2 linked regions of the Nodosilinea sp. FACHB-141 genome follow. The protein of the gene in region 1 interacts with the protein of each later gene in a pairwise test. Links are inferred from orthologs where the notes say so. Each region holds a gene or a part of one and is shown on either strand. Other genes may lie near its edges.

Region 1 (11,289 bases):
AGCGGTAGACTGGGTAGTTTCGCGCAGCCGCCGAGCCAAAATGCGGCTCAGCCCGCTGGAGAGCTGAGGGGCATAGGTGAGCATGGCGTCGAAATCGGCCTTGTCGAGTTCGTAGAGCTCCATAGGTGTTTTGGCCACCACCGTGGCCGATCGCTCTTCTCCAGTCAGCAGCGCCATCTCGCCAAAGATTTCCCCAGAGCCCAGGGCGGCCAACCGCTGGGGGCCTTTATAGATCTCGGCATCCCCCTCCACGATGAGAAACATGGAGTCGCCAGGAGCACCCTCCTGGCATAGCACCATCCCCGCCTCGACCTGAAGTGGCTTGAGCAGGGGAATAATTGCCTGCATTTCGTCAGGGGAAAGACTGTGAAGCACTTCGATGTGGCCAATGCGATCGAGCACCTCCGAGGCTTCATCCTGGCGGTGGTGGTAGAGAAACCGCCGCGACGACGACGGGTGGCGAATAAAGCCCCCCTGGTTGTCGATGTAGCCCACAATGACGGAAAACAGGGTGCCGCCCAGGGCAAAACCCGCCACCAGCGGCAAGAAGCCGCTGCTCTGGTAGGCGGGCAGGGTAATGTCGAAGGCGATCGCAGAGAGCAGCGTGCCGCTGCCAAAGGCCATTATGGCCGCTGTGATCGATCGCGCCGGTCGCCAGGCAATCCCTAAAATGGCCCCTACTAGCAAGCTAGAGGCAGCCAACAACCCTTGAACTAGCGCAGCAATGGGAACGCTCATTGACGAAATGACGGGGCATTATGACCAGGTTACTGCACAATGCTCCGCTTCCTGGCAAACTAGAGCCTAGGATTTTAACCGGTCTATGGTCTGTCTGCTATGAACCAACCGACCCAGCGCCGTCGCTCCGCCTTTAATCGTCAACCGCGTCAGCGTCAGACGAGACGGCCCTCCAACCGCCGCCCCTTTTTTGGATTGTGGCTGCTGTGCGGCCTGCTCTACGCCGTCGCTGGCCTAATTTTGACCTCCCTGGCCAACCCCTGGATCTGGCTGGTGGCTGCCGGGGGCACCGTAGTGCAGGGGACAACCTTAGCTGGTCCCGAAGCGCTAAAACGATTTCGGTGGCTGACGGCCAATCTGTTGGTGCTGGGCAGCATCGTAGGGGGCACAGCCCTAGCGGTGGCGCTCTCGATCGCCCTCAACCATCTGGGCACCGACAACCTAGATGAACTCACCCTCGGCAGAGCATTTTTGGAAATAGTGCTCTACAGTCTGCTGGCGGTACTGTTGGCGGTGCTGTGCAGCCTAACGACGGCAGCCCTGGGCGATCGCCTGCTGCGGCGCAATAAAGGCAGCAGAACCAGCCTGATTTTGCTGGTGACCTGCCTGCTAGGGCTAGGGCTGGGGGGGGCAATCGGGCTGCTAATTACCAGGCTGCCCGTTGCTTAGGCAATGGCGTAGCGAAAGCTGAGGGTTGCCCAGCGATCGTGGTGCAGAGCGTAGTAGTCAGGATCAGGCTTTTTCTCCTCGTCAGAGCTGGTGCTGAGGTCTTGCAGCAGCGCTTGGGCCAGCCGCAGGGGCTGGGGCACCGGGCGAAAACCTGTAGCCAGCGATGGGGGATCGTCTCCCAGCACGGCTAGGCACTGATCCAGGGGCTGGGTGCTGAGAATGACGTAGGCTTCTACCCAGGTGGCCACCCCCGGCATGGCCCAGCCAGCCCCATCGGCGGGGATAGAAATGAGCTGCCCCGGTGACAGGGGCATGGCAGCGGGCGGAACTTCGGCTCCATCAGCGGCGATCGCATCAGGCAATGTGACCAAGGCGTTGCATTCTCCCCGGCTGTCAAAGCTAATCCACAGCAGGTGGAGGATTTCGGTCGAGGTGTTAGCTAAGCGATAGCCGATACGGCCATCGCGAGGCAGCATAATTGGGTCATCGGTCGCCGACCTTTGGGCCTGTCGAATGGTTAGGGGCCAGGTGACAGCAGAGCTACGCTCGGTAAGCTGCACCAGCAGCGGCATGGGCTTGGGCTGCACCGCCTCTAACAGCGCCGCCGCCCCCACCTGGGAGGCCGCATGGTTTTCGGTCAATCGCACTAGCTTAAGAGCCAGCAGGGTTTGCAGGTAGGGGGTAAGCCGGTTGACCGTTGTTTTCACTGCCTCTTCTTTGGCCAGCATGGTGCCAGGCAGCAGGGTGCGGTTGGGGGCAAACAGTCCGTAGCTGCTCTCTGCGGGGTGTTCTCCCCCCTGGGAGGCTCCCCGAGCATCACTATCTAGCTTAGGCAAGGCCTCACCAGCGTTGGGCAGGGCAGCGGTCAGGGTGGGGGCTGGGCCAGTGGGCAGCCGGCCAAATAGGCAATCAGCGGCCTTTTCACCAGCGGTCACCGAGGTCACCAGGGGAATGCTCGACAAGGCGCTAGTAGCATCTACTCGCTCCACCCGCTTGAGCTGGCTGTCGAGGGCCACAATTAAATCGATGGTCTGGGGCAGTCGCCGCACCTGCTCGAACAGGGGCTGATGGGCGATCGCCGGTGGAGAAACCTCGCTCTCCAGAGGCCGGACTACGGCTTTTAAGCCCGTGCGCGACTCCAGCCGCAGGAGCACAGCTGCCCCATCGGCTTCGGCCATCAGGCGAGAGCCGGGCTGTAGGTAACGCAGCACCTGGGGCGGCACACCTCCCAGCCACGCGGTCAAAGGCCGCTCATCGCTGCGCGACAAAAGTACCCCTGCCGCTGGCGGCAGCTGGGGCGTTAGGCTGTAGGTCGTTGGGCCAGTGTAAGGCGGTAGGCGATCGCTTAGACCGGGCTGCTGATCAGCCCCTACCCAACGCTGGAGTCGCGAACCAGCGCGCTGTATTAAGACCTTAGCCGTGGAGTCAGGTTCTGTTTCCCAAAGACTCTGGGTAAGGGCGTAGGTGAAGACCCCAGCGCTAAACCCGTCCCAATGGCTTTCTAATACCAGTCGCCCCACGTCGGCCGCCCGTAGCACTAGCCCTGGCCAGGGAGCGTCTAGCGGCAGGGAAGATATTTCCGTGGGCGACGACACCATACCCGTAGGCACTGTCGGCCGGGATCTAACTCGAGAATTTCCCCAACGCAGATAGCCCGCATCCTGACTGCCGGCATCGATGACAGTGGTCAGGTTGGCAGTGGCCAGGGGCTTGAGCTGAGCAATAATTTCGGCCTCAAGCAGATCGCCTAAAACAGGATTAGCTTCACTGGGCAGGCGGCTGTCCACCGTTACCCAGGCGGCCTGTAGCGCGTTCGAGGCTTCGGCCCCAACCACTCGCACCTGACTGCCGTAGCCGCTAAAGTGCAGCAGCACAACATCGTCGGCCTGGGCCTGCTGCACCAGATGTTCGTCAATGGCAGTCAAAATGTTGGCACGGGTGGCCTCCTCATTGATCACCGTGACCACATCCGCTGACTGAAAGCCAAAGCGATGCACCAGCAACTGCCGCTGGAGCTCCACATCGGTGACGCAGCCCTTGAGAGCAATGTCTTGGGCTACGTCGGGGTCGAGGGCGCGATCGGGGTAGGCATTGATACCAATCAACAGGGCCAGCCGACGACGGGCGGGCTTGGCCAGGGCTTCCTGGTAGCGGCTATAGGTTGTTAGCCAAGCCGTACCGCCTACTCCCAGCGCTCCTAGGGCCAAGCTTGCCTGCTGCAAAAACGCCCGTCGTTTCAGTGTCACCGAGTTGATTGCATCCTACTAGCTGACGGCTTCGGGAACCCGCATGGCCTTAGCCAGCTCCGCCGCCACCTCGGGCCGAGAAAACTCAGGGGGGGGCAGCTCGCCGCGGCGCAGCATCTCCCGTACCTTGGTACCCGACAGGTGAATCCGCTCGTCCTTGGTGCTGGGGCTAGTTTTAGAGGTGGCCATGCCCCCGGTGCGGGTGCAGTAGAAGGCGTGCTCAAACTTCATAGGCACGATGCCCAGCTCCGTCGGCTCAAACTCGTCGAAGATGTATTGAGCGTCGTAGGTGCCGTAGTAATCGCCCACTCCAGCGTGGTCGCGGCCCACAATGAAGTGGGTGCAGCCATAGTTTTTGCGGATCAGCGCGTGGAAAATCGCTTCCCTAGGGCCAGCGTAGCGCATTGCGGAGGGATTGATCGCAAGAATCACGCGGTCTTGGGGGAAGTAGTGTTCCACCATAATCTCGTAACAGCGCATGCGCACATCGGCAGGAATATCGTCGGATTTGGTAGCCCCTACCAGCGGGTGCAAAAACAGCCCGTCAACGGTTTCTAGAGCGCACTTTTGAATGTACTCGTGGGCCCGGTGGATCGGGTTACGGGTCTGAAAGCCGACGACGGTCTTCCAGTTGCGATCGCGAAACAGCGCCCGCGAGGCTGCCGGGTCAACCTGGTAAGCGGGAAACAGCGGATGGGGATCGCGCTCCAGCAACCACACTGGGCCAGCTAAATTCACCGCTCCCTGGTCGTAGACCACCTTAACGCCAGGGTGCTTCTCATCGTCGGTGCGGTAGACGTTGACCGCCTCGTGGGCCTTATCGTATGTGTATTTTTCTTCCAGTTCCAGCACGCCGACAAAGCGGCCGGTGGAGTCATCCAGGCGCACGAGACTGCCCTCTTGCAGGGGGGCGGCGGTGGCTTCATCCACCGACAGGGTAACCGGAATTGCCCAGGGTAGGCCGTTGGCCAGGCGCATGTCGGTAACAACGGTGTCGTAGTCAGCTTTTTTCATAAAGCCGTTGAGAGGGCTAAAGCCGCCAATGGCAATCATTACCAGATCAGAGAAGGCCCGCTCATCCAGTCTCACCTGAGGCAGGGTATCGGCTTTGTCTGAGAACTCAGTTCTTTGGTCGGGCGTCGCTAAGCGATCGACCAGAGTGCCGCCATGGGGGACAATACCGTTTTTTTCTAGAGTCATGGAGATACCGCTACCTTCTGCTGATGATGAAACATGAAAGATTTGAAGCTAAGCCATGGCCTAGCTAACCAAAGCAACTCCGGTTTTCCGCTGGGGAAACGGGGTTAGCTGTCTTGTTCTATGAAATTACATCTTGGTACCAATGTCACCCAGGCGCTGAGCTGTCTCTGGGGATGGCCAACTCTAGCCCGCCACCACATTAATCGCGATTGATCTGCTTCCAGAGGGGGTGAGATGGGCCCTGGGCGGCGATGCGAGCGCACAGTTTCTCAAGTCGCTGCTGCTCGTCTTTGGTCATGCCCCACAAAATATAGCGGCTCTCGGCCACCAGTAAAGCAACGGTAAGGCCTACGCACAGCCCCAGACCTAGGGCGGCAGGACGGTTATAGGCCAAACCCAACCGTACCGTTGACCAGGTAAAGTACTGGCGCAGCTGAGCAATTTCAGGGCTCAGGCTCCACAGGCTGAGGGGTGCTACCGTCAGCCACAGCAGTCCACTAATCGTCCACCAGCGGCGTAGCATGATGGCCCGCAGGCGCTCCAGAGGCGCAGGATAGCTAGGAGTGCCCATGGCTAAAAATCCGTTAGCTTTGGGTTTCGGGCTGAGCTTCTGCCAGGCCAGGGTCGTCGCTGTAGGCCTGGCCCGTGCGTTCTCGCCACAGAGCCAGCAGCGAGCTGGCCACAAAAATGCTGGAGTAGGCCCCGGCCACAAAACCCACAATCAACGCCAGAGCAAAATATTTCAGGGTGGGGCCGCCAAAGATCACGATCGCCACTAGCGGCAGCGTCGTGGTCAGCGAGGTATTGATCGAGCGGGCCAGGGTTTGGTTGACGGCACTGTCGACAATGTCATTGATGTGGCTGCCGGGGCTGAGCTTCATGTTCTCCCGCACGCGATCGTAAATCACCACCGTGTCATTAACCGAGAAGCCCACAATGGTGAGCAGCGACACGATGAACAGACTGTCAACCTCGACGCCGAGCACCAGCCCCAGGATGGCAAACACGCCAGCGGTAATAATCACGTCGTGAGCTAGAGCCAAAATCGCCAGCAGCGCATAGTCGAGCTTAAAGCGCAGGCTCATGTAAGCCACAATTCCAGCAAAGGAAACCAGCAGCGCGAGTAGGCCTGCCACCAACAGCTGTTTCCCCACCACCGGTCCGACAGTATCAATCTGGGTAGAACCGGGGTCAAAGGGGCCGATGGCCTCGTCGAGTGCGCTTTGCAAAGGTGCACGCTCATCTACAGTCAAGGTGCGGGTGCGAATCGAGAGCACCTGCTGGTCTTCCCCTAAAAGCTGAAGGCTGCTGGAGTCGAGCCCCTGATCTCCCAATACCTGTCTAACGTCTGCTAGCTCTAGCGGTTCGGTACAGCTTTCGGTAGTCACGCAGGCCCGGGTCAGCTGGAGCCGGGTGCCACCAGCGAAATCAAGGCCCGGCTTGAGGGGCGCACCCAGTTGCTGCCACGAGATCGCCATGGCCACGAGGCTGACCAGCACCAGCCCTATCGAAATTCCCCACCACAGACCGCGCTGCTTAATAATGTTGAGCTTCATGGGGCACTCCTAAGGGCGAACGGTGTCGGGGCGAGCAGTGGTTAAGCCGGGGCAAAATAGGCTGGGTCGCCGGAACTGCGGCAGGCTAATGGCTAAGAACATTAGGGTGCGGGTACAGGTCAAGGCAGTAAACATGCTGATAATGACGCCAATGGCCAGAGTCAGGGCAAACCCTTTGACCAGTCCGGCTCCAAAGTAAAACAGCGCCAGACAGGAGATCAGGGTGGTGACGTTGCCGTCTAAAATGCTGGAAAAGGCCCGGTAGAAGCCCGATTCAACCGAACGATAGAGAGTTTTGCCCGCCTGTAGCTCTTCACGGGTGCGCTCAAAAATTAGCACGTTCGCATCTACTGCCATGCCGATGCTAAGAATGAATCCGGCAATACCCGGTAGGGTGAGGGTGACTCCCAGCAGGTTGAAGGCCGCCCAGGTGAGCAGGGCATAGATGATCAGAGCAATGTCAGCCAGAATGCCGGGCAGACGGTAGTAAACCGCCATGAACACCAGCACCAATCCTAAACCAGCGATGCCGGCGTAGAGGCTGCGCTGAATACTGTCGCGGCCTAGGGTAGGACCTACGGTGCGATTCTCAACCACCTCTACGGGTAGGGGCAGGGCACCACCGCGCAGCTGAATCTCTAGGTCGCGGGCCGACTCAGCGGTAAAGTTGCCAGAGATAACGGCGCTACCCCCGGTAATGCCGGTTTCGGCGTACTGCACAGCCACCGAGGGGGCGCTCAGCAGGCGGTTGTCGAGGAAGATGCCGATGGTGCGGCCGGTACCGGCGATCGCCTTACTGACCTCAGCAAACTCGTTGCCGCCCTCGCTGTTGAACTGAATCACCACTTCCCAGAGGGTGCCGCTGGTGGGCCGGGCGATCGCATCGGTCAGCTTGTCTCCACCTAGAGTGCTGAGCTCAAACAAAGCCGCCACGGCCTTTTCGCTAGCCGTAATATCGGCCTGGAGTTTGTCGATGCGGGCCTGGGTATCGCTGTTGATTTCCCCATTCGATGGCAGGGTGGCCTGGAGCGCTGCCAGCTCGCCTAGGTGACCTTGCAGCACCTGATTCTCGATCTGGAGCTGCTGGTCAGTACCGGGCCGCTGAGCGCGAAACTCTAGTTGAGCCGTACCCCCCAGCACTCGCTCTGCTTGCTGAGGGTCGCTGACGCCGGGCAGCTGCACCAGCAGCTGGTTGTTGCCCAGCTGCTGCACCACCGCCTCCGAAACGCCCAGGCCGTTGACTCGGCCTTCGACCACGGTTTGCACCGCCTCCAGCTCCCGCTCAGTAATAGTGGGAATGGCGGCGGTGGGCTGTACCTGGATGGTGAGCTGAGAGCCCCCCCGCAGGTCTAACCCCAAACGGGTGGGTATCTGGGTTATCACCACCACGGAGGCGATGGTGAGCACCAAAATAACCCCTAGCCAAGCTCGATATTTTGCCATTGCGGTTTGCTGCGGTGTAGGTGCGGATAGGGATCCCTTGGAATGGGCTGTGCCCTGGGATCGCGGCGATGGGAAGGACTGTTCCTAACTAAATATTAGGAGAAGGTGGCGGAGCCCACCCTACAGCGGCTCCCTAAACCTTGAGGGCGACCATGTTTTCGACGGCGGCCTCGATTTGTTTGGGCTGCACAATGGTCAGTGTCTCTAGCTTACCGTTGTAAGGGGTAGGGATGTCTTGGGAGGACAGGCGCACCACCGGGGCGTCGAGTTCGTCAAAGTAGCGATCATTAATGGAGGCAATGATTTCGGCACCGATACCGCCGGTTTTCATGCACTCTTCCACAATAATGACCCGGTGGGTCTTCTTGATTGAGGCACCAATGGTGTCGAAATCTAGCGGCTTGAGGGAAATTAGGTCAATCACCTCCGGGTCAAGGCCCTTTTTCTCTAGGCCCTTGACTGCTTGGGTGACGTGGTGGCGCATGCGGGAGTAGGTGAGGATAGTGACATCCTTGCCGGGGCGGACAATTTCGGCCTTGTCTAGGGGCACCACGTACTCGTGGTTGGGCAGATCTTCTTTCAGGTTGTAGAGCAGCACGTGCTCAAAAAATAGCACTGGGTTGTCATCGCGGATGGCGGCCTTGAGCAGCCCTTTGGCGTTGTAGGGGGTCGAGCAGGCCACGATCTTCAGCCCCGGCACCGCCTGAAAGTAGGCTTCGAGCCGTTGGGAGTGCTCGGCCCCCAGCTGCCGCCCCACGCCGCCAGGTCCGCGAATCACCATGGGAATTTTATAGTTGCCGCCTGAGGTGTAGCGCAGCATGCCGGCGTTGTTGGCGATTTGATTGAAGGCCAGCAGCAAGAAGCCCATGTTCATGCCCTCGATAATCGGGCGCAGGCCGGTCATGGCAGCACCGACAGCCATGCCGGTGAAGCTGTTTTCGGCGATCGGGGTGTCGAGCACGCGCAGCTCGCCATACTTGTTGTAAAGGTCTTTGGTGACCTTATAGGAACCGCCGTAGACACCGACATCTTCGCCCAGGACAAAGACGGTGTCGTCGCGGCCCATCTCTTCGTCGATGGCCTCGCGCAGGGCGTTGAATAGGAGGGTTTCTGCCATTGCTTTGGTCTAAATAGGGTAGGGGGTGAGTGAGTGGATGGGTGGGCGGGTGGATGGGTAGGGTGCATTCGCGGTTAACTCCCTCAGGGGATCCCCATGCCAATGCCGTACCGCATACACCGTTTTTAGGAACCGTAGGGTGGGCACTGCCCATCGCTGGATAGGCGGGATTTCGAGCGCCGACCTCAGTTCCAGGGCGATCAATCCTCGGCGAAGATATATTTATAGAGGTCGTCGGGCCTGGGCTCGGGGCTCTCTTCGGCAAAGGTGAGGGCGTCGTCGATGCGAGTCTGGATGCGATCGCGCACTTCTTTCAGCGTCCCCTCGTCAGCCAGATTTTGCTCTAGCAGGTAGCCCTCAAACCGCTTGATTGGGTCGCGGGCCAGCCAGGCTTCTTTTTCGGCCTTCGATCGCAGCTCATCGGGGTCAGCCAGGGAGTGGCCCCTAAAGCGGTAGGTGAGGGCTTCGATTAGGGTAGGGCCTTCGCCAGCGCGGGCGCGCGCTACGGCCTCCTGGGCTACGGCGCGGACGGCCATCACATCCATGCCGTCAACTTCGACGCCGGGCATGCCAAATACTGCGGCCTTCTTATAAATCTCGGGCTGGGAGGTGGCGCGCTCGTGGGCCATGCCGATCGCCCACTTGTTGTTTTCCACCACAAATAAAATCGGCAGCTTCCAGAGGGCAGCCATGTTTAAGCACTCAAAGAACTGGCCGTTGTTGCTGGTGCCATCACCAAAGAAACAGGCGGTCACCTGGTCGGCGCTAGAGTCGCCCAGAGCGTCGCGGCGGTAGCGCGACTGAAACGCCGCCCCCAAGGCCACGGGAATACCTTCCCCGATGAAGGCAAAGCCCCCCAGCATGTTGTGCTCGCTCGAAAACAGGTGCATCGAGCCGCCCCGCCCCTTGCTGCAACCCGTCTCTTTGCCAAACAGCTCGGCCATGACATTCTTGGCAGGCACCCCGGCACTGAGGGCGTGGACGTGGTCGCGGTAGGTGCTGCACACGTAGTCGTCAGACCGCAGCGACTTGATCACCCCGCTGGAGACCGCTTCCTGACCGTTGTAGAGGTGCACGAAGCCGAACATCTTGCCCCGGTAATACATCTCGGCGCACTTGTCCTCAAAAAAGCGCCCCAGGATCATGTCTTCGTAGAGCCTCAGCCCCTCTTCGGGGGCGATCTGAGCTGCTGGAGCGTGGAATTGGGGTAACGTCCGTTCTTGAACCATGGGTTTGCTGGGTCCTACGCCGCGATGTCCAACATTTGACTATACCGAAAAGTATCCCCCCTTGGGCAGAGAGCCGGCTGGGATATGCCTTTCATCATACCGACCGGGCTGCTGGGCTATGGTGCTCGACTTGGCCATCAAGCTAAGATCATGCTGACCGTTGTGCCCACTGATTGCTCTCTGCTGCTCACTGTGAAGCCGTCTGGAGTTAGGAATAGGATCTTTATTCAACCTTTAATGTGCTCGCCTACTAGGTAAATGGTCTTTACCCTAACTGAACCGGGCGCTAGCCCTGCGATCGCGCTAAAGCATCTCGCTGACCTAGATTGAGCTTAGACATTGCTGGGTTAGTCAAGGGTCGCGATCGCTCTGGCAGTGGCGGCAAAGATGTGTTATAAACTTCACTTTTGTCCTGATTTTGGGGCAAACGCGATAGGGTGTAGCTATTTCCTAGAATGCCGTTGGGTCACAGAGTGGCACGGTCTAGGAAAAGTGACGGTTGAAACTAGGTCTCAGGGTCATGGATGCGTAGCAAGGACTTGTGAGCAAAGATGGATCCTAAGGGTGCGGTGCGCGTTAAAAGTTCGGCGGTTTAGACAGTCCGCAATAAATCTTTTCGGATACTATTTCGAGTGAATTCGCCGTTGGGGACGTGAGCTGTGCAAATTCCGTTAGATTACTACCGAATTCTGGGGTTGCCTATCCAGGCGACCGCCGATCAGCTGAAACAGGCCCATCGCGATCGCGGCTTGCAGCTGCCCCGGCGCGAATTCTCCACCGCCGCCATTGAGGCCCGCAAGCAGCTCATCGACGAAGCCTACATAGTCTTGTCTGACCGCGATCGCCGCCGCAACTACGACAGCAAGTTTCTCGCCAGCGCCTACACCGTCGATATGGCCCCCGAGCCCCTGCCCGAGGGTGTGCCGGGTCTAGAGGTAAGTGCCGACGCGGGAGAAGCAGCGCTCAGGTCGCTCGCCACAGAGCCCGGCGGCAGCGAGGCCCAAAGCTCCAAAATTGAGATCGAGAGCGATCAGCTAGTTGGGGCCCTCCTGCTGTTGCTAGAGCTAGGGGAATACGAGCAGGTGCTTCAG
Region 2 (11,519 bases), on another replicon or contig:
AATGCCCCATTCTGCAACAACTTCAGCGCTCTTATGTTTGAAGGCAGGCATTCTAGAAATGCTCCGAGCCGCCATCGGGTTGAAAGGCCCGACACCACCCAGGAATAACGCTATGCTGGGGCTGATTTTACCTTAGGCAAGGCGATGGCGCGGCAGCGAGCATTTTCGGGCACTCCGTGGGAAGAGCAGGTCGGCTACTGCCGAGCGCTGCGGGTGGGCCAGCAAATTTTTGTCTCCGGCACCGCCCCCAGCGATGGCCAAGGGGGCACCTTTGCCCCCGGCGATGCCTACGCTCAAACCAAGCGCTGCTTTGAGATCATTCAGCAGGCCTTAGTAGAACTGGATGCTGACCTCAGCGACGTGGTGCGTACCCGCATCTACATCACTGATATGAGCCGCTGGGCAGAAGTCGCCCAGGCCCACCACGAGCTATTTGCCGACCATCCCCCGGTCAACACCACCGTCGAAATTCCTGCCCTCATGCAGCCCGATATGCTGGTCGAAATCGAGGTTGACGCCCTGTGCGAAGCAGCCCTACCCCAGCCGCCACCGGTCAGTCGGACCCAAAGCATGATTTTGGGCCGCCCGATTCAACGGTCTGGCCTGCCGCCGACTAGAGGATCAGACCTAGATGAAGGCTGTCTCGACTAGATCCTCAATCTTCGTAGTCAACCGGAATGCGCCCTTGTTTAGCAGCGGACACCAGGCGATCGTAGTCGCGCTCGGTTTGGTCGGCGTAGGCTTCGGCAAAGAGAACCAGGGCATCGGCCAACGCATCGCCTTTGCCAATATAGCCCGCCAGCATGGCGGCGTCGCACGATTTTGCGTGGGCCAGCGCCAGCGCCCAGCCGCAGAGGGTGCAGTAGTCAGGCAGTCTCGATAGCTGAAACTTGTCGGGTTCGAGTTTAAATCCGCCTTTCATATCGCGCAGTTGACGAACGTAGTAGTGGGTGCCGTTGAGGCTGCCCCAGCCTAGAAAAATATCGGGAGATCCTTGAATCAACTTTTGGCCAATCACCACCCGCCGCCCCTGGTGGTCATCGGGCAATCGATGGTCACACCGCGCCGAGGAATAGGGGGCCAGCGCTGAAGGCTGGACTTCTTTGACCTGCAAGAACAGTGGATCGCTGGCGTCCTTGCCCTCTAAATAGAGCACCCAGCAACGGGTGCCCACACTCCCCACTCCCACTACTTTACGGGCCACATCCAGCAGCCGGTAGCGCGATAGCAAAAAGCGGCGATCGCCGCTCAGAGACGTCAAATAGTCTTGCAGCAGCGTCTTCACGTCAGCTAGTACCGTAGGGCCATCGCTCAGGGTCTCGGCCCGCACCACCAGCGGCGGTGACTCGATGATGTGGTGGCGATCGTCCACCAGGTTGGTCATTTCGTCGAGCACTTGCAGGTGGTTGCGATCGCGCGCCTTATCCAAAACTCGCTGGGCATATTTCTCGGCGCTGTCGGGCAGCTTTCCGAGCAGTTCGGATTCAGTAATGTTGTCGTACCACAGCTCAAGGTAAGGCAGGTTGGCGTAGGCAGCCAAGTGCTGACGGTAGGATTCGATCGCCGCCCGCACTGAGTTCTGGCAAAGGGAGCGATCGCCCCCTAAATATCGCCCCGCTACCACAATGCTGGCCGCCAGACGCTTCAGATCCCACTCCCAGGGGGCGGGGTAGGTTTCGTCAAAGTCGTTGATGGCAAATACCAGGTTGCGCTCAGCCGAGGCAAACACCCCAAAATTAGACACATGCATGTCACCACAGGCCTGCACCTCAATGCCGGTAGTCGGTGCTGGAGCAACATCGGCCACCATCACCGCCGCCGAACCCCGCAAAAAGGCAAAGGGCGACGCCAGCATTCGCCCGTAGCGCAGCGGCACCAGGGATGGCAGACGCGTTGTCGCCTGGGCCTGCAGCAGGTCTACCGGGTCAGGGCGATTGGCAGGGGGGTGATATTCGCCCAGGTCAGAGCGCTTGACCCGCTGCCGCAAAGCCTTGCCCGCCGCCATGCGATCGGCTACCGACTGAGGCATATCGGCATCGGCGACTGGGCTAGAAGCCGATTCGTCAGCGGTAACCATAGCAATACAGGCCAGAAACAGCAGCGTAGCTAGGCTTGACCAACAGGCACATCGACAGCGGCTTGAAAGGCATCCCAGGTGAGAATGTCCTGGAGCAGCGCCCGGTAGCCAGCTACGTTGGGGTGCAGGCCATCCACAGAAATTAGCGGCTGCCACCAGGCTTCACCCCGGCCCATCCACAGGTTGAGCACATCTAGGTAAGGAATGTTGTGGCTGGTGCAGACCAGACGAGTGGCTTCGCGATAGCGCCACTGGTCGCTGTGAGTGTAATACAGCACCTCTGAGAAGGGCATGGCCTGCTCGTTGACCGGCGTCATGCCGATAAACAGCACTGGGCACAGCCGTCGCGCCTGGTTCAGCAGCGCCTCCATGTGCTCTTGAAACTCGTCAAAGTCGGTGCGATTGCGGCCCAGAGTATTGCCTACCCGCGCTGAGTCATTGAGACCCACCGACAGCACCAGCAGATCGGGCACCCGGTTGCGCAGCTCACCTCGGTTGCGAAACTCATGGTCAAGGCGCTGTCTTACCTGGCTGACGCCATCCCCCCGCACCCCGAGGTTGTAAAAAACCGCCCCCTCACGGCCTGGAGCCATGGTCAAGCGGCGCAGGCGCTCAACCCAGCCGCCGCCTTCTGGGTCACCAAAGCCGTACACCAGACTATCGCCCAGCACCAGCACCTTTTGGGGATGGGGCTGCTTGAGAATGATTCCTGAGGTAGGGGCGGGATGGGAGGCCAGCATAAAGTAATTAACTTAGGTAATGAGCCGAACCAATCAAACTGGACTATAGAAGGATTTGTTTTAAATTGTTTACATATTACCCTTTGAGGTGACTAGTGCCAGAGGCAAACCTTCATCTGGCTGGTAAAAAAGCGCGATCGCCCAAGCTTGAAACCCGCTGCTTTGCCTTAGGCTGTAAATGGCCACAACGGCCGCGCCCCGATAGACCCTGGCCCACATGAGCAGACGTATGGAGTACGGTGCAGCACATGGTAACGAACCGATCGCCAAAAGCTGGCTAGCCCGCTGGTGGGAAGAGCTTACTCCCATGGCGCAGTCAACCCTAGTGCTGCTGGCTACCCCGCTGCTCGTACTGAACGTTTGGGCGGTGGCGGTTATTTTTGGTTACTTCCGCTCAATTTTAGTCACCGTGCTGATCGCGGGTCTGCTGGCGTTTTTGCTCAGCTATCCCATGGGTCGCCTCGAAAACCTCGGCCTCAAGCGTGGCTTAGCCTCAACCCTAGTGCTGGTGCTGGCTCTGGTGGGGTTTTCAGGCCTAGCAATTGTGGTGCTGCCCTTTGTTATCGACCAGGGTCAGCAGCTGGTAGTGCGCTTGCCCGACTGGTTTGACTCAGGCAAAACCCAGCTCATAGTGCTCGACGGCAAGATGGCCGAATGGGGCTGGCCAATCAACCTCGATGGGCTAATTGCTCAAACCAGCGATCGCCTCAAGCGCGAGATCCAGTCCATTGCGGGGGAAGCCCTCAACCTCACCATCAACGTAGCGGTGTTTACCGCCAATAAGCTACTCGACGTTGTGCTGACCGTGGTGCTCACTTTCTACCTGCTCCAGCACGGCGAAGAGGTGTGGGAAGGGGTAGTAGGGCTGCTACCGACCCGCCTCCAGCAGCCCTTCTCAGAGACCCTGCGGCAGAGCTTTCGCAACTATTTTTTAGGCCAGTTCATCGTCGCTAGCTGCTTTGGCACTGCCCTGACAATCATTTTTGGCCTGCTGAATGTCCCCTTCGGTTCACTGTTTGGTCTCACCGTGGGGCTGCTGGCGCTGGTGCCCTTTGGCGGCACCGTCGGCGTAATCATCGTTACCCTACTGGTGGCCCTGCGGGACATCAAAATTGCCATCCCCATGCTGATTTCTGCCGTTGTTGTGCAGCAGCTGGTTGAAAACGGCATTGCTCCCCGAGTGTTGGGCAGCGTTACCGGGTTGAACCCTTTTTGGGTCTTTATCGCCATTTTATCCGGGGCGAGGGTAGGGGGTCTGCTGGGGGTAATTGTGGCCGTCCCCGCCGCTGTCATTATTAAAGAAGCCCTAGTGGCACTGCGCAACTCCCGTCAGCCTGTTCCCGAGGCCGATGCCTCCGTTAGCCCCGGCGCTGGCTCACCCCAGGCGAAGGCACCAGCCCTGCCCTAAAGAACGCCCCGGCGGCCGTTGGGCATCACCGTAGACCAGTTGGTGCGAGCTGCTGCCAGCTGGTCGGCAGAAATTAGCGCTCCCGTCAGGTCAGCTCCGCAGAGGTTGGCTCCCCGCAGGTTAGCGTTTGACAGACAGGCATGGGCGAGGTTGGCCCCTCGCAGATCGGCCCCCTCCAGGTTGGCATAGTGGAAGTAGGCCTTGATCAACTTGGCGTTGCGCAAGGTTGCTTTGCACAGGTTGGCCCGGCCAAAGTTGGCGTTGCTGAGATCAGAGCCCTGGAAGTTGGCGTTGGGCAACTTTGATTGATTAAAGTTGGCTTCGACCAGCAGGGTGCGCTGTAGATCGAGGTCTTTGAAAGTTTGTAGCGAAAAGTCGCGTCGCCCTTTGGCGTACTTTTGCTTGACATCTTCGGCAGACAACACGGCAGCAGCGGGCGTAGCTTTCCGCGGGGTGGGCGAGCCGTTTTGAGTTGGCACCAAGGGAGCCATGCTCTTGGCCCCCGAATGCGATCGCTCCCGCCGGGCTCGAATCGCTGCCGCCATGCGAGATGACGGAGAACCACCCCCTGAGTTGCTGATAGCGGCATGGGGTGAGGAACCACTCACTGGCCCGCCAATGCTATAGCCGCTGGTGGCCGGCCCCAGTGAGGTGGGAAACGCCATGTTTTGGGCCAGGCTTTCCATGTAGGGTTCAAGATCTAGGTCGCGATGGATAGCCTCCACGCTCTGGTAGCGATGCTTGACCGAGATCTCCAGCATCTTTTGCAGCACGCCAGCAAAGTGGTCGCTAATGTGCACGTGCTCACGCCACAGCAGTTCCCCGTTATTGGGGTCGTAGTTGAGGTCTTTGGGGGCCTTGGCCGATAACAAATAAATGCAGGTCACCCCCAGGGCGTAGATGTCGCTGGCGTAGACGGGGCGCATGGCCATCTGCTCAGGGGGCGCGTAGCCGGGAGTGCCAATGGCATAGGCGGTGAGGGCTGTCTGGTCAGAGCTGGCGGCCTGGGCTGGGTTGACTTTGTCTTTTACGGCCCCAAAATCGATCAGCACCAGTTTTTTATCCTGGTCGCGACGAATGATGTTGGCGGGTTTGATGTCGCGGTGAATAACGTGGTTATCGTGGACGTACTGCACCATCGCCAAAATTTCGCTGAGGAATTGCTTGACCCCAGCCTCAGTGAAGGGGCCACCGCGCTTGACCTCTTGCTGTAGGGTGAGGCCATTGATATATTCCTGCACCAAGAAAAACTCTTGCTCGCTCTCAAAGTAGTCAAGCAGGCGGGGCAGCTGGGGATGGTTACCGATCATCCCTAAGATTTTGGCTTCTCGCTTAAACAAATCTCGTGCCATCTCGAGCACGTGGGGCGCTTCGGCGGAGGGGCGCAGCTGTTTGATGACGCAGGGGGGCTTGCCGGGCAGCAGCTCATCGCGAGCCAGAAAGGTTGCCCCGAAGCCACCTTGGCCCAGAGCCCGAATCATCCGGTAGCGGTCCCGCAACAGTAGCTCTGCCCCGCACGTTTGACATTGGTTAACCGTGGGGGGGTTCTTAGGCTTAGAACAATCAGGGTTGATGCAGTAGCTCATGCGGCCCAGAATGGTGGGTATCTAGACGGGCCCGAAGGCCACGGCAAGCGGTAATTAACCAGCAGCGGGGCAGTAACAGGGCAGCCCTAAGGCTGCGATCGCGGCAGCTATGGGGACCGGCCCCTCTCGGTAATGCCACATTACCCCAATTATTCCCTGTTTCAGAGAGGGGTTATAGCATTCACCTACAGGGATATATACTTCTGCCCAAAATCCAGGGGAAATGTGAAAAGTCGATAAACCCTTGCTTCCTATTCTCAATAGTGAATCAGGTGTGCAGTAGAGAGCTGGCGCCCTTGGGTAGATGCAATGCCCACGGGGTAGAATGTTTGGGCAATAAACCACAGCATTCTAGATTTTCTAACGGTCAAGACAGCCCCACCATGCGCATATCTCTGAACTGGCTCAATGAATACGTCAATGTCCAGCTTTCTGCCGAAGAGCTAGCCGATGCCCTAACCATGGCCGGGTTTGAGGTCGAAGACATTGAAGATAGACGCACTTGGGCCGATGGCGTGGTGGTTGGCCGAGTGGTAGAGCGCACCCCGCACCCCGATGCCGACAAGCTCAGCGTATGCGTGGTCGACATTGGCCAAGCCGATAGTTCAACTATAGTGTGCGGGGCTGCCAACGTGCGAGCCGACATCTATGTGGCGGTGGCTACCGTTGACACCTATTTGCCGGTCGTAGATTTGACCATCAAGCCCCGCAAGCTGCGCGGCGTGCCCTCAGCGGGCATGATCTGCTCCCTAGCAGAATTGGGGTTGGCGAAGGATTCTGAGGGCATCCATATTTTTGCGGCTGACAGCCTAGAGCTGGGGCAAGATGTGCGCCCCCTGCTCGGCCTAGACGATGTAATTCTCGATGTCACTTCGACAGCTAATCGGGCCGATGCCCTCAGCATGGTGGGCATTGCCCGCGAAGTGGCGGCAATTACGGGGGCCGAGCTGCACCTGCCGATCACCCAAGCGCCCGCAATACCGAAAAGCACCACGGCTCCGGAGATCGCCCTCCCGGATGAGAAGGCCTGCCCAATCTACATCGGCACGGTGTTGGAGAACATTGCCCTTGGCCCTTCGCCCCAGTGGTTGCAGCAGCGGCTGGTGGCGGCAGGCACTCGCCCCATTAATAATGTTGTGGATGTAACTAACTACGTGCTGCTGGAGTGGGGCCAGCCGCTACACGCCTTTGACCGCGATCGCCTGCTAACCACTGGGGACGCCCTCAACCTCGGCGTTCGCTACGCTCAGCCCGGCGAAACCCTAGTGACCCTAGATAGCCAAAAGCGTCAGCTTCAGCCCGAGACTCTATTGATTACGGCCAACGACCAACCTGTGGCCCTGGCGGGGGTGATGGGCGGTGAAGCCACTGAGGTCCACGACGGCACCCAGGCGATCATGCTAGAGGCCGCCTTTTTTGACGCGGCGGCGATTCGCAAGTCGGCCCGCAGCCAAGGGTTGCGTACCGAGGCTTCGGCCCGCTACGAGCGCGGTGTGAACCCGGCAGAGCTGGGGCTGGCCTGCGATCGCGCCCTGCAACTCCTACAAGAGCTAGCTGGGGCCACCGTCGTTGCCCAGACCACCGGCACCACTGTCCTTGGGACGGCCATTCCCGAGCGGGTGATTACCCTGCGGCTGAGCCGGGTAGCCCAACTACTGGGCAAAGTGATCAATCTGGGTGACCAGCCCCAAGACCTGCCGCCTGAGACCATTCAAAAGCTGCTAGAAACCTTGGGCTGCCAGGTAACTCCAACAGATGATACGGGCGTGTGGGCCGTAACCGTACCCCCCTATCGCTACCGCGATCTGGAGCGCGAGGTGGACTTGATTGAAGAAGTGGCCCGTCTCTACGGCTACAACCACTTTGCCGACACCCTGCCCCAAAAGGCGATCGGCGGCTTTTTGTCGGTGGAGGCAGCCCTGCGCCGCAAGCTGCGGGAGACGTTTCGGGCGGCTGGGCTGACGGAGTTGCTGCACTACTCGCTGACTAAGCCGGTTAGCGATCGCCAGGTCACCCTCGCCAACCCGCTTTTCCCTGAATATTCTGCCCTGCGCCAGGATCTGGTAGACGGGCTGATCGATGCCTACGAATTTAACCTCAACCAAGGAAACGGCCCCCTCAATGGCTTTGAGATTGGCCATATTTTTTGGCAGGATGAAACAGGCATTCATGAGGCTGAGGCCTTGGGCGGCATTGTCGGCGGTGATGGGCGATCGAGTCAGTGGGTTACCAGCGGTCAAGATCGCCCCCTTACCTGGTACGAGGCCAAAGGCATTCTCGACGGTGTCTTTAGCCGCTTGGGCCTGACGGTTGACTACCGCGCCGACAGCACCGACCCGCGCTTTCACCCCGGTCGAACCGCATCGCTGTGGGTGCGGGGGCGGTTAGAGCTAGGCCGTTTTGGTCAGCTCCATCCCCAGCTGCGCCAGCAGCGGGAGCTACCCGCCGAGGTGTATGTGTTTCAGCTCAACTGGTCAGCGCTGGAGACCTGCCTGGTGCCAGTGCTGCAAAGGTCGGTGAAGTTTGCCGCATACTCGACGTTTCCGGCCAGCGATCGCGACCTGGCTTTCTACGCTCCGCTCGAGGTTACCGTCGCTGACTTGACGACAACCATGACCAAAGCCGGGGGCAAACTGCTGGAGTCGGTCGCCCTATTTGACGAATACCGAGGCGAAAGCGTCCCCCAGGGGCAACGCAGCCTGGCCTTTCGTCTGGTCTACCGCTCCCCCGACCAAACCCTCACCGATGAAACGGTAGACCCTGTGCACCAAAAAGTGCGCGCCACCTTGGAGAAGCAGTTTGGCGTAACGCTGCGCAGCTAACTACAGCAGCGACATGCCACCGCCCCGTGTTCCCAACGGCTCCGCTTAGGGAACGTGGGGTTAGCTCTAACTAGGGCATGACCTTAACCATTGTCTGCCTCAGCCGGTTCGGGCTGTGCGGTGTGATGGTGCCACAGCCGATAGCCACCGTAGCCCACTGCTGCCAGCAGCACCCAATAGGGGCTAAAGGCCAGCAGCCAGAGCGCTAGCTTTAGCCCGCTGACGGTAAACGCTTTCACCGATTGAGTTGCCGATTCCCAGGTGTTGTCGAGGGTTTCACCCACTGGGCGCAGCGGGGTTACTTGAGTTACCGGGCTTTCCAAGGTTAGGTAAATTTGTGAAAAGGCCACTTGCCGTTTGAGGTTTTGCTGCTGAGCTGCCATACGCTCGATCGACTCGCGCACGGTGCTGAGCTCCCGCGCTACTTCTAGCACGTGGGAAATTTCGCCCGATCGCTCCATAATTTTCAGCAGAGCGGCTTCAGACTGACGCAAATTCTTCAGCCGGGCATCGAGATCGACTAGCTGGCTCGACACATCCTCCGCCGTCAGCGACTGCTGCTGCACAGTTCCCAGAGGACGGAGAGCGTTCAGCACCGGATCTAACTGGGCCTGGGGCACTCGTAGAGTCAAAGTCACCTGCCGAGCTGTTCCCTCAGGCGAGCGGTTATCTTGCAGACTTAGCACATCCCCTTGAGACCTTTGAAGGATGGTTTGCACCTGATCTACGGCAGCGTCAATATCAGTTAGCACCAGCACCAGGCTGGACTGTTTGACCAGCTGAGGTGCAGGCTGCCCAATGTCGCTAGGGGCCGGCTCGATAACTTCGCTAACCTTGGCCCGATCAGAGGCCACAGCATCTGCTGGGGCGATCGCCTGATTGGCAGTCGGCGCAGCATCGCTCGACACTGCACCGGATTCAGGAGCCATGGCTTCTTGCTGGCTTGCTATATCGGGTACGCCAGCACAGCCGCCTACCAAGGCAGCCCCTAGGGCGATCGCTAAAAACTGAGCACGATGGACACGGAGGAATGCAGAACGGGTCATCGGGTCGCCTAAGCCAAACTCGGATGGCTCTACTATGGCCTGAGCGATCGCGGCAATTGCCCGAGTTACCAATACTGAAACCGGTAGAGCGAGCGAGGGCGATCGCACCGGAATTCTTGATAGGATCGCACAGTTGCCGCAGAGGAGCGTTGGCGCGGCCTTTTTAAAGGAGAATCGCACCCCAGTGCCAGAACCCATCAGCATCACTGTCAAGCTCTTTGCCATTTATCAGGAGGCCTACGGCCAGCCCGAGGTCCAGTGGCAGTTTTCAGAGGGGGCCACGGTGGGAGCAGTGCGCGATCGCGTTCTAGCCGAGCATCCCAAGTTAGAGGCTTGGCGCGATCGTACCCGCCTGGGTCTCAACCTTCAATTTGTAGCCGACGATACTCCTCTAAAAGACGGCGACGAGGTGGTGTTGATCCCTCCCGTGAGCGGCGGCTAAGGCTAGCACAAGCGAACTATCGCAACTTTTCTGCTTTGCCAAAGAAACTTCAAAAAACGTTAGGGTTGCCGCATCCAAGGCAGGATAGGCGATCCCCATTTTTTCGTGTTTAAAAGATTGCACAAGTTCTAGAAATGCTCATCGCGCTCCAGATATTTCTATACCTATAGCGTAGAGTTGATCTTGTTGACCCCATATCTAGCGTTTACGTAGGAGCGCCCGCTATGGACTGGTTCCCTCGCCGCCATGCCGTTGTCTTAGCCCGCAGCAGCCCTAGTCGACTCGCCTATCTCGAAAAACTAGGAATCATCGTACCCCAACGGTCCGGAGGTTCTTCCCGACTGGAGGTGTTCTACTCCTGGGAGCAGATTCTTGAAATTCGCGCTATTAGTCGGCTGCGCCAGCACTTGTCGTTTCAGACTATCCGCAAGATTCTACAGTACTTTGATGACCGCGGCGTGGGCCGCACCCTGCGCGACAAGCACTTGGTGATTGGCAACCATGGGGTCAGCTGGGTGCGATCGGGCACAACCACACCGCAAGTTGTTCATCTAGTGGGTCATAGCTGCTGCCCTATGGGGCAGTTTGTGCTGGCTCCTCTCAACGGACCAGACTTAAGTTGTGCCGATGCACTGGCTAAGACAACCATGTCTAAGGTGGTAGATATTGAGCACTTTAGACAAAAGGCACGCTCTCGATAGACAAAGTCCAATCCTAAAAAAGCCTCTGAACTCAGCATCCAGAGGCTTTTTGATAGGTTTGATCTTAGACATCTACCTTGTAGGCAATTACTAGCCCTTAGGACACCATTTCGCCGGTTTCTTGCAGCACGTGTAGGCGGTGGTAAATGCCGCCATGGGCCAGCAGCTCTTCGTGGTTGCCGACTTCGGCAATGCGGCCTTCCTCCAGAACCACGATCTTGTCAGCCTCCCGTACCGTACTTAGACGGTGGGCAATGATGATCGTGGTGCGCGTTCCGAGAATCGATCGCATCGCCAGCTGAATTGAGCGCTCCGATTCGTAGTCGAGGCTGGAGGTGGCTTCGTCAAACACCAGCACATCGGGGTTAACCAGCAAGGCGCGGGCAATGCCCAGTCGCTGCCGCTGTCCGCCCGAGAGTCGCACGCCCCGCTCGCCCACCACGGTGTAGTATCCCTTGGGCAGACGGTGAATGAACTCGTCAACCCGAGCGATGCGGCAGGCTTCGTTCACCTGTTCCATAGTAGCGGTGGGGTTGCCATACCTCAGGTTGTCGAGCAGAGTGCCGTTGAACACATCCACTTCCTGGTGCACGATCGCCAGCCGCTTCCGATACCCCGTCACATCCAGCTGGCGAATGTCTTCGCCGTCGATCAAAATGCGGCCGCTGTGGGGGTCGAAGTAGCGAAACAGCAGCTT

Evidence for each region.
Region 2: the proteins of secD (region 1) and pheT interact in binary tests that used the Escherichia coli proteins (3 or more experiments, as listed by UniProt). The link is inferred for Nodosilinea sp. FACHB-141 from one-to-one orthologs.

What each region holds. Positions count from the first base shown.
Region 1 is NZ_JACJPP010000015.1:97,454-108,742, reverse strand. Bases 5,636-8,516 are described here. They hold secD (protein translocase subunit SecD), read right to left. Parts: upstream 7,853-8,516; coding sequence 6,419-7,852; downstream 5,636-6,418. Other genes in these bases: H6F59_RS16725 (alpha-ketoacid dehydrogenase subunit beta), read right to left, coding at 7,986-8,516; secF (protein translocase subunit SecF), read right to left, coding at 5,636-6,409. Outside these bases: H6F59_RS16760 (cyclic nucleotide-binding domain-containing protein), read right to left, coding at 1-738; H6F59_RS16755 (hypothetical protein), read left to right, coding at 838-1,407; H6F59_RS16750 (caspase family protein), read right to left, coding at 1,404-3,653; sat (sulfate adenylyltransferase), read right to left, coding at 3,672-4,853; H6F59_RS16740 (hypothetical protein), read right to left, coding at 5,053-5,424; more of secF, read right to left, coding at 5,438-5,635; more of H6F59_RS16725, read right to left, coding at 8,517-8,969; pdhA (pyruvate dehydrogenase (acetyl-transferring) E1 component subunit alpha), read right to left, coding at 9,170-10,198; H6F59_RS27370 (IMS domain-containing protein), read left to right, coding at 10,858-11,289. UniProt on the Escherichia coli protein: Part of the Sec protein translocase complex. Interacts with the SecYEG preprotein conducting channel. SecDF uses the proton motive force (PMF) to complete protein translocation after the ATP-dependent function of SecA.
Region 2 is NZ_JACJPP010000011.1:183,321-194,839, reverse strand. Bases 5,803-8,913 are described here. They hold pheT (phenylalanine--tRNA ligase subunit beta), read left to right. Parts: upstream 5,803-6,194; coding sequence 6,195-8,633; downstream 8,634-8,913. Other genes in these bases: H6F59_RS09460 (DUF4349 domain-containing protein), read right to left, coding at 8,717-8,913; H6F59_RS09470 (serine/threonine-protein kinase), read right to left, coding at 5,803-5,811. Also shown: H6F59_RS09490 (RidA family protein), read left to right, coding at 145-651; H6F59_RS09485 (DUF2252 domain-containing protein), read right to left, coding at 656-2,077; H6F59_RS09480 (GDSL-type esterase/lipase family protein), read right to left, coding at 2,107-2,817; H6F59_RS09475 (AI-2E family transporter), read left to right, coding at 3,035-4,225; more of H6F59_RS09470, read right to left, coding at 4,222-5,802; more of H6F59_RS09460, read right to left, coding at 8,914-9,883; H6F59_RS09455 (MoaD/ThiS family protein), read left to right, coding at 9,864-10,121; H6F59_RS09450 (MerR family transcriptional regulator), read left to right, coding at 10,346-10,822; H6F59_RS09445 (ABC transporter ATP-binding protein), read right to left, coding at 10,920-11,519.